DNA from 2 places in the Pseudomonas sp. GW821-FHT09E12 genome. Region 2 is predicted to be linked to the other one. Evidence: riboswitches for the same ligand, from Rfam matches in the RefSeq annotation. Region 2 holds a riboswitch; the other holds the start of a gene.

Region 1 (4,355 bases), on a different contig from region 2:
CGCGGCGCGCAATTGCGCTTCGAGCAGGGTCGCGTCCAGTTCCTGGCCGATCAGCACCAGGCGCGTGGTACGGGCTTCGTCGGCGCCCCACTGGCGGTCGAAGTGCTTGTCGAAACGCGTGCCCACGCCCTGGATCAACAGGCGCATCGGCTTGTTGGGGATCGCCGCGAAACCCTTGACCCGCAGGATGCCGTGCTGCACCACCAGTTGGGTCAGGGCGTCCAGCAGCAGGCTTTCGTCGGCCTGGGGCAGCTCGATGGAGATGGAATCGAAGGCGTCGTGGTCATGATCATCATGATCGTCGCCATCGTGGTGATGGTCATGATGGCTGTGGCGGCCGTCGATGTGTTCTTCCGAGCCGTTGCCCAGGCCCAGCAGCACGTCCAGCGGCAGGCGACCGCTGCTGGCTTCGATGACTTTCACCGCCGGCGGCAGCTCCTCGGCCACTTCCAGGCGCACCTTGGCCAGGTCTGCCGGGCTGATCAGGTCGGCCTTGTTGAGGATCACCAGGTCGGCGCTGGACAGCTGGTCGGCGAACAGCTCATGCAGCGGCGACTCATGGTCGAGGTTGGGGTCGAGCTTGCGCTGGGCGTCGACCTGGTCCGGGAAGGCGGCAAAGGTACCGGCGGCCACGGCCGGGCTATCGACCACGGTGATCACCGCGTCGACGGTGCAGGCGCTGCGGATTTCCGGCCATTGGAAAGCCTGGACCAAAGGTTTTGGCAGGGCCAGGCCGGAGGTTTCGATGAGGATATGGTCGAGGTCGCCGCGACGGGCCACCAACTCGCGCATCACCGGGAAGAACTCTTCCTGCACGGTGCAGCACAGGCAGCCGTTGGCCAGCTCAAAGACGCGACCGCTGGCTTCTTCCTCGGTGCAACCGATGGAACACTGCTTGAGGATCTCGCCGTCGATGCCCAGCTCGCCGAACTCGTTGACGATCACCGCGATGCGTCGACCCTGGGCGTTGTCCAGCATGTGCCGCAGCAAGGTGGTTTTTCCCGAGCCGAGGAAGCCGGTAACGATGGTGACGGGAAGTTTGGCCAGTGTTTTCATCGGATGCCCTTTGGCAAGGTGGCGGGCATACGGGACGAGAGCCGCGCAGGCAACTGCACGGAAGGGTTCGCCACCGGATCACCCCGCCCGGTTGTAGTGAGAATCAGGTCCGAGGCAGGTCTCCTGGCTGACGGTGTGCCGGTCGTTCGACTGGCCAACGATGCGCCTTCCCGCCGCCTGGCAGTGGCCTTGCATCGTTCATCACCATTTACAGTTGCGGGGGCAGCCGCGGCTTGGACCGCGTTCCCTTCTTAGCTTCGACAGACGCCGAAGAACCTCGAAAGCGCAAGGCTACGCAGAGCTTGGGGGGCGGTCAATGTTCATGCAGCGCGAGGACAGGCCAATTGCGATCGAAAACGAGAACCCTTGCCAATTGACGCCCCTCCCTCGCCCATGCTCTCCTACACACCTTGTTACGGGTGCCCTTCACAGGGTGAAACGGGAAACCGGTGCGTCACAGGCCAAAAGCCTTGATCAGTCCGGTGCTGCCCCCGCAACGGTAAGCGAGCGAAGAATCAGATCCACTGTGCCAGCAGTCCGGCATGGGAAGGCGATTCTTGCAGGCGTGGCGCAAGCCCCGCCCCTCGCGAGCCCGGAGACCGGCCCGCTACACAGTCATAACAAACCCGCGGTGGGCGGGCGCTGTTAATTCCCCGCGAGCCCGTCTCGCGGGGTTTTGCTGCGCTCGATTCACCCGCTGACACACCAGAGGGAAGCGCCATGTCGATCATCAGCAGCACCAGCCATTCCAGCAACAGTACCGCCACCCTGAGCCAACGCCTGGTCGCCGCCATCGGCGCCTCGATCCTCGGTGCGTGCCTTGTGTATTTCGCCGGCTTCTCCCATATCGAAGCGGTGCACAACGCCGCCCACGATACCCGCCACAGCGCCGCCTTCCCTTGCCACTGAGACCTGCCGACATGATCAAGCGTATCGCGCAAACCGCGGGGTTCACCGGGTTGCTGGCGGCCCTGTTGCTGACCCTGCTGCAAAGCTTCTGGGTCGCACCGCTGATCCTGGAGGCGGAAACCTACGAGAAGGCCCCGGCCGCCCAGCATGAAGAAGCGCATGAGCATGCCGCCGGCACCGCTGCCCACAGCCACGACGCCGAAGCCTGGGAGCCGGAAGACGGCTGGCAGCGCGTGCTGTCCACCACCGGCGGCAACCTGGTGGTCGCCGTGGGGTTCGCCCTGATGCTCGCCGGTCTCTACACCCTGCGCGCGCCGAACCGTACTTCCCAGGGCCTGCTCTGGGGCCTGGCCGGTTATGCCACTTTCTGCCTGGCGCCGACCCTCGGCCTGCCGCCCGAACTGCCGGGCACCGCCGCCGCGGACCTGGCGCAACGGCAGGTCTGGTGGGTCGGTACCGCCGCTTCCACCGCGGTCGGCATTGCCCTGATCGTCTTCGCCCGGAACTGGCTGCTGAAAGCGCTGGGCGTGGCCATCCTCGCCGTGCCGCACCTCATCGGCGCGCCACAGCCGCAAGTGCATTCGATGCTCGCCCCGGAGGAGTTGGAGGCGCAGTTCAAGATCGCTTCGCAGCTGACCAACGCCGCGTTCTGGCTGGCCCTGGGCCTGATCAGCGCCTGGCTGTTCCGCCGCAAGAGCGACGATCAGTACTCGGCATGACGCAGGCCAGCACAGCGCCGCCCCTGGTGGTCGGCCTGGGCTGCCAGCGGGGCTGCCCGGTGGAGACCTTGCGCGCCCTGCTCGACCAAACCCTGAGCACCCACCGCATCGACCCCGGGCAGATCAAGGCCCTGGCCAGCATCGACCTGAAACGCGAGGAACCCGGGCTGCTGGCCCTGGCCGCGCAACTGGACTTGCCCCTGACCTGTTTCAGCAGTAACCAGCTGACGCCTTATGTGCTGCAACTCAGCCATCGTTCGCAGATCGCCTACGAGCGCACCGGCTGCTACGGCGTCGCCGAAAGTGCCGCCCTGGCCCTGGCCGAACACCTGGCCCGAAGCCCGGCAAGGCTGCTGGTCCCGCGGCAGAAATACGCCCAGGCGACCCTCGCCTTGGCCTGCTCCGGGCAAATCTTCGATAATCCCCGCCGCTGATCATGAGCAATCTTCATCTGTGAGGTTGCCTCGCCCCTTTTTTCACAGGAGAACGCCATGACCGTCTTTTTTATCGGCGCAGGTCCCGGCGACCCGGAACTGATCACCGTCAAGGGCCAGCGGCTGATCCACAGTTGCCCGGTCATCATCTATGCCGGCTCCCTGGTGCCCGAAGCAGTGCTCCAGGGCCATCGCGCCGAACAGCTGGTCAACAGCGCCGAACTGCACCTGGAGCAGATCATCGAGCTGATCAAGGACGCCCATGGCAAAGGCCAGGACGTGGCCCGGGTACATTCCGGCGACCCGAGCCTGTACGGCGCCATCGGCGAGCAGATTCGCTGTCTGCGCGAGCTGGGCATCCCCTTCGAGATCATCCCCGGCGTGACGGCCACCGCGGCCTGCGCGGCCTTGCTGGGGGCCGAACTGACTCTGCCGGACGTCGCCCAGAGCGTGATCCTGACCCGTTATGCCGACAAGACCTCGATGCCCGCCGGCGAGGCATTCGCCAGCCTGGCCGCCCACGGCACCACCATGGCGATTCACCTGGGGGTCAACCACCTGGAAAAGATTGTCGCCGAGCTGCTGCCCTACTACGGCGCCGACTGCCCGATTGCCGTGGTGCACCGGGCGACCTGGCCGGATCAGGACTGGGTGCTGGGCACCCTGGCGGACATCGCCGAAAAGGTCCAGGCCAAGGGTTTTCGGCGCACGGCGCTGATCCTGGTGGGCCGAGTGCTGGCCACGGACAGTTTCAGTGAGTCGTCGTTGTATCGCGCGGGGCATGCGCATTTGTATCGGCCTTGAGGGTGTATCGCGAGCAAGGCGCCGCAAGACACCTGGAATAATGGGCATAAAAAAACGGCGCTCACGGGGCGCCGTTTTTCATGTTCGCAGCGAACGCCTTAGTAGTAGGCGTTTTCTTTCTGCGTGTGGTCGGTGACGTCACGTACTCCCTTGAGCTCGGGAATGCGCTCGAGCAGGGTGCGCTCGATGCCTTCCTTCAGGGTCACGTCGGCCTGGCCGCAGCCTTGGCAACCACCACCGAACTGCAGCACGGCGATGCCGTCCTCGACCACATCGATCAGGCTGACCTGGCCGCCGTGGCTGGCCAGCCCCGGGTTGATCTCGGTTTGCAGGTAGTAGTTGATGCGCTCGTTGACCGGGCTGTCGGCGTTGACCATCGGCACCTTGGCGTTGGGTGCCTTGATGGTCAGCTGGCCGCCCATGCGGTCGGTGG
Region 2 (4,355 bases):
TGAATGGCCAGCCATAGAAGGCGCCGTCCTTGACCGAGGTGATGTAGTCCGGCACCAGGTCGCTGCCGATCTCGTCGCGCTCGTTGACCGCGGTCCACAGCTGGCCGCTTTGCGGCTCCCAGGCCATGCCGTTGGGGTTGCGCAGGCCTGAGGCGAAAATCCGTTGCTTGCCGCTGGCGCGGTCGACTTCCCAGATGGCGGCACGGCCTTCTTCCTGGTCCATGCCGTTTTCGCCGACGTTGCTGTTGGAGCCGACCGTGACGTACAACTTGCTGCCGTCCTTGCTGGCAATCACGTTTTTGGTCCAGTGGTGGTTCAGCTTGCCACCAGGCAGGTCCACCACCTTGGTCGGCTGGGCGCTGATCCTGGTGTCGCCGTCCTTGTAGGGGAAGCGCAGCAGGCGATCGGTATCGGCGACGTACAGGTCATTGCCTACCAGGGTCATGCCGAACGGCGAGTTGAGGTTTTCCAGGAATGCCGTACGGGTTTCCGCCACGCCATCGTGATCCTTGTCCCGCAGCAGGGTGATGCGGTTCGGGCTGGGCACGCCGGCCCCGGCGCGGCTCATGATCTTGCTGGCTATCCAGCCACGAATACCTTTGCTGTCATCGGGGGAGGGTGGGGCGTTGGTCTCCGCCACCAGTACGTCTCCGTTGGGCAGCACGTACAACCAGCGCGGATGGTCCAGGCTTTCGGCGAATGCGGCGACCTGGGTGCCGGCGGCGGCCACCGGTTTGGCGCCTTGCGGCCAGCCGATTGCGGGCGCGATGTTCACGGTCGGGAACAGGGTTTTGTTCGGTTCGGGCAGTTTCGGCGAGGGGCCGGTGCCGTCGGAGACCTGGAGGGTGGAGGTCTCGCCACAGGCGGCGAGGCCTGCGGCGACGGCGACAAGGATTGCGTATCGAAGCTTGAGCATGCTGATTTCCCTATGAATGCACGAAGTCGGTGTAGTCATAGAGAAGCACAGATGGACGATGGTTCCACCTGCTCAGCGTGCTTCCTTGAACAGCACGGCAACGCCGGGGTGATAGTTGCCGGCTTCGTTGCGCAATTTGCGGTACGCATAGGGGAAGTACCAGGCCACGGCGCAGCAGTGTTCCTTTTGCAGGTCGTCGACCATGTCCTGCAATTCTTCCGGAGTGGCACTGTGCTGGGTTTTCTGTGGCGTGACGAACAGGCAGCCAAGTTTCAGGTCGCTGGGGTAGCTGGCTTTTTTCGCGTCGCTGGCGGCATCCAGCAACGGTTGGGTCAGGTGCAGGCTGTTGACCCGGGGCCAACGCTGGGTGGTCTGGATATAGACGCGTTCCTCCTGCGTGGCGATGTACAGGTCGGTGCGGCCGCTGCGGTCGCCGTCCTCGAGCTGTTTTTTGCTCGGTGCGTGTTCCAGGGTGACCATCTCCGCCATCCAGGCTGCCGCCGAGAGCATTCCCAGGTTGGCTTTTTCGTCGAACCAGTACGGGCTTTCGTTATCGCCGCGCACGGTGTTGTAGCGGTCGATGCAATCGAACCAGCGTTCCAGGGCAGGGCGCAGGAATTCCAGTTTCGGATTGCTGATGATCATGCCTTGCATCGGACTTTTCCTATTATTGTTCAGATATTGGAGTTTTTTAACGAGATTATGGCTATTTGATATCACTGCACTGAGTGTGGCACAAGATTGGCGTCATTTTTCCGATATGCAGCATTCGCCGATCTGCGGGGCTTTAATTGACGCTCCACCCCCAACCCTCTAACCTTCGCGACTTGTTTCAGGTGCTCTGTGGCCTTGGGTCGACAGAGTGAAACAGGGAAGCCGGTGAGTACGCGTGCCGAAGGCGCACGCACGACGATTCCGGCGCTGCCCCCGCAACGGTAAGTGAGTCAAGACTGCGCCTGATGCCACTGTGTCGACTGTCGACATGGGAAGGCGCGCAGTTGGGCATCCCAGCCACTCACAAGCCCGGAGACCGGCCTGATCCATCCAACGGCATCACGGTGGGCGATGCCAGGCTTGCGCCGTCTATTCCTATTCCTGCCCCCCGTTATCCAGCCCCAACGGAGAGCTGCCCCATGACTGAATCCCCCGATCGTGACGAACGCCATCTGGCGCGCATGTTGCGCAAAAAAGCCGTGATCGATGAACGCATCGCCAACTCGCCGAACGAGTGCGGTTTGCTGCTGGTGCTGACCGGCAACGGCAAAGGCAAAAGCAGCTCGGCCTTCGGCATGCTCGCGCGGGCCATGGGCCACGGCATGCAATGCGGCGTGGTGCAGTTCATCAAGGGCCGCAACAGCACTGGCGAGGAATTGTTCTTCCGGCGCTTCCCGGAGCAGGTGCGTTTCCATGTCATGGGCGAAGGCTTCACCTGGGAAACCCAGGACCGCCAGCGCGACATCGCCGCGGCCGAAGCGGCCTGGGCGGTTTCCCGCGAACTGCTGAGCGATCCGACGATCGGCCTGGTGGTGCTCGATGAACTGAACATCGCCCTCAAGCACGGCTATCTGGACCTGGATCAGGTGCTCAGCGACCTGCAGGCGCGACCGCCGATGCAGCATGTGGTGGTCACCGGACGTGGCGCCAAGCCAGAGATGATCGAGCTGGCCGACACCGTCACCGAAATGGGCATGGTCAAGCATGCCTTCCAGGCCGGGATCAAAGCGCAAAAAGGCGTCGAACTGTGAGTGATGCCCGTCATTGCCCGGCGGTATTGATTGCCGCGCCGGCTTCCGGTCAGGGCAAGACCACCGTGACCGCCGCGCTCGCCCGCCTGCATCGCAATCAGGGACGCAAGGTGCGCGTGTTCAAGTGCGGCCCGGACTTTCTCGACCCGATGATCCTCGAGCGCGCCAGCGGTGCGCCGGTGTATCAACTGGACATGTGGATGGTCGGCGAGCAGGAAAGCCGCCGCCTGTTGTGGGAGGCCGCCGGCGAGGCAGACCTGATCCTGATCGAAGGCGTGATGGGGTTGTTCGACGGCACGCCGTCCAGCGCCGACCTGGCGCGGCATTTCGGCGTGCCGGTGCTCGCGGTGATTGATGGCACGGCCATGGCCCAGACCTTCGGCGCCCTGGCGCTGGGGCTGGCGCGTTATCAGCCGGACTTGCCGTTCGCCGGCGTGCTGGCCAACCGCGTCGGCACCCTGCGGCATGCGCAGTTGCTCGAAGGCAGCCTGACCGAGGGCTTGCGCTGGTACGGCGCGCTGTCCCGGGAGACCGGCATCGAACTGCCCAGCCGCCATCTGGGGTTGGTGCAGGCCAGCGAACTCAACGATCTGGATCTGCGTCTCGACGCCGCGGCCGCAGCCCTGGCGGACAGCTGCGAAGTGGCCTTGCCGCCCGCCGTGGCATTCGCCGCTCCCCAGGTGGTTGCCGTTGAGCCGTTGTTGGCCGGCGTGCGCATTGCCGTGGCCCGCGACGAAGCCTTTGCCTTTACCTATGGCGCGAGCCTGGATCTGCTGCGGGCCATGGGCGCCGAGCTGGTCTTTTTCTCGCCGATCCATGACGCGACGCTGCCTGAGGCAGACAGCCTGTACCTGCCGGGCGGTTACCCGGAACTGCATCACCGGGCGCTGGCGGCGAACGGCTCGATGCTCAGCGCGATCCGCGCGCATCACGCCGCAGGCAAACCCTTGCTCGCCGAGTGTGGCGGCATGTTGTATCTGCTGGATTCCCTGACCGACGTCGACGGCGAGCGCGCCGAACTGCTGGGCCTGTTGCCCGGCGATGCGGTGATGCAAAAGCGCCTGGCGGCCCTGGCCTTGCAGGCGGTGGAGTTGCCGGAAGGTTCGTTGCGCGGGCATACCTATCATCATTCGTTGACCAGCACCGAGCTTGCGCCGATCGCTCGCGGCCTGAGCCCGAATGGCGGGCGCGGCGCGGAAGCGGTTTACCGCGAAGGGCGGATGACCGCCTCTTATGTGCATTTCTATTTTCCGTCCAACCCCGAAGCGGTGGCGTCCCTGCTGGCGCCGGCAGGAGCGAGCGTGCTCGCGCGGCGCCCATGAGCGACAACGCCTTTTCCGCGGCCGAGCGCGACGCGGTCTATCGCGCGATCGCCGAGCGTCGTGACATGCGTCACTTCGTCGGTGGCTCGGTCGAGCCGCAGGTCTTGTGTCGCCTGCTGGAGGCGGCGCACCAGGCGCCCAGCGTCGGCCTGATGCAGCCCTGGCGGTTCATCCGTATCAGTGACCGGTCGTTGCGCGGGCAAATCCAGCAACTGGTGGAAGAGGAGCGGGTACGCACCGCCGAGGCCCTGGGCGAACGCTCCGATGAGTTCATGAAGCTCAAGGTCGAAGGCATCAACGACTGCGCCGAGGTCCTGGTGGCGGCGCTGATGGACGACCGTGAGCGGCATATTTTTGGCCGCCGCACCCTGC

The links. Region 2 has a riboswitch for cobalamin ahead of cobO (cob(I)yrinic acid a,c-diamide adenosyltransferase). Riboswitches for the same ligand answer to the same signal wherever they lie in the genome.
Region 1: it holds a riboswitch for cobalamin, as region 2 does, so the genes downstream of both, AC07PQ_RS03340 (CbtB domain-containing protein) here and cobO (cob(I)yrinic acid a,c-diamide adenosyltransferase) in region 2, are expected to answer to the same signal.

Annotation. Positions count from the first base shown of each region.
Region 1 covers NZ_JBWKOM010000001.1:737,903-742,257, forward strand. The annotation lists gene cobW (cobalamin biosynthesis protein CobW) at 1-1,056, opposite strand, end outside; cobalamin riboswitch at 1,153-1,351, opposite strand; cobalamin riboswitch at 1,457-1,678, shown strand; gene AC07PQ_RS03340 (CbtB domain-containing protein) at 1,777-1,965, shown strand; gene AC07PQ_RS03345 (CbtA family protein) at 1,977-2,684, shown strand; gene AC07PQ_RS03350 (cobalamin biosynthesis protein) at 2,681-3,118, shown strand; gene cobM (precorrin-4 C(11)-methyltransferase) at 3,176-3,922, shown strand; gene nfuA (Fe-S biogenesis protein NfuA) at 4,021-4,355, opposite strand, start outside.
Region 2 covers NZ_JBWKOM010000006.1:471,506-475,860, forward strand. The annotation lists gene AC07PQ_RS20505 (PQQ-dependent sugar dehydrogenase) at 1-916, opposite strand, end outside; gene AC07PQ_RS20510 (hypothetical protein) at 989-1,570, opposite strand; cobalamin riboswitch at 1,734-1,969, shown strand; gene cobO (cob(I)yrinic acid a,c-diamide adenosyltransferase) at 2,050-2,661, shown strand; gene AC07PQ_RS20520 (cobyrinic acid a,c-diamide synthase CobB) at 2,658-3,983, shown strand; gene bluB (5,6-dimethylbenzimidazole synthase) at 3,980-4,355, shown strand, end outside.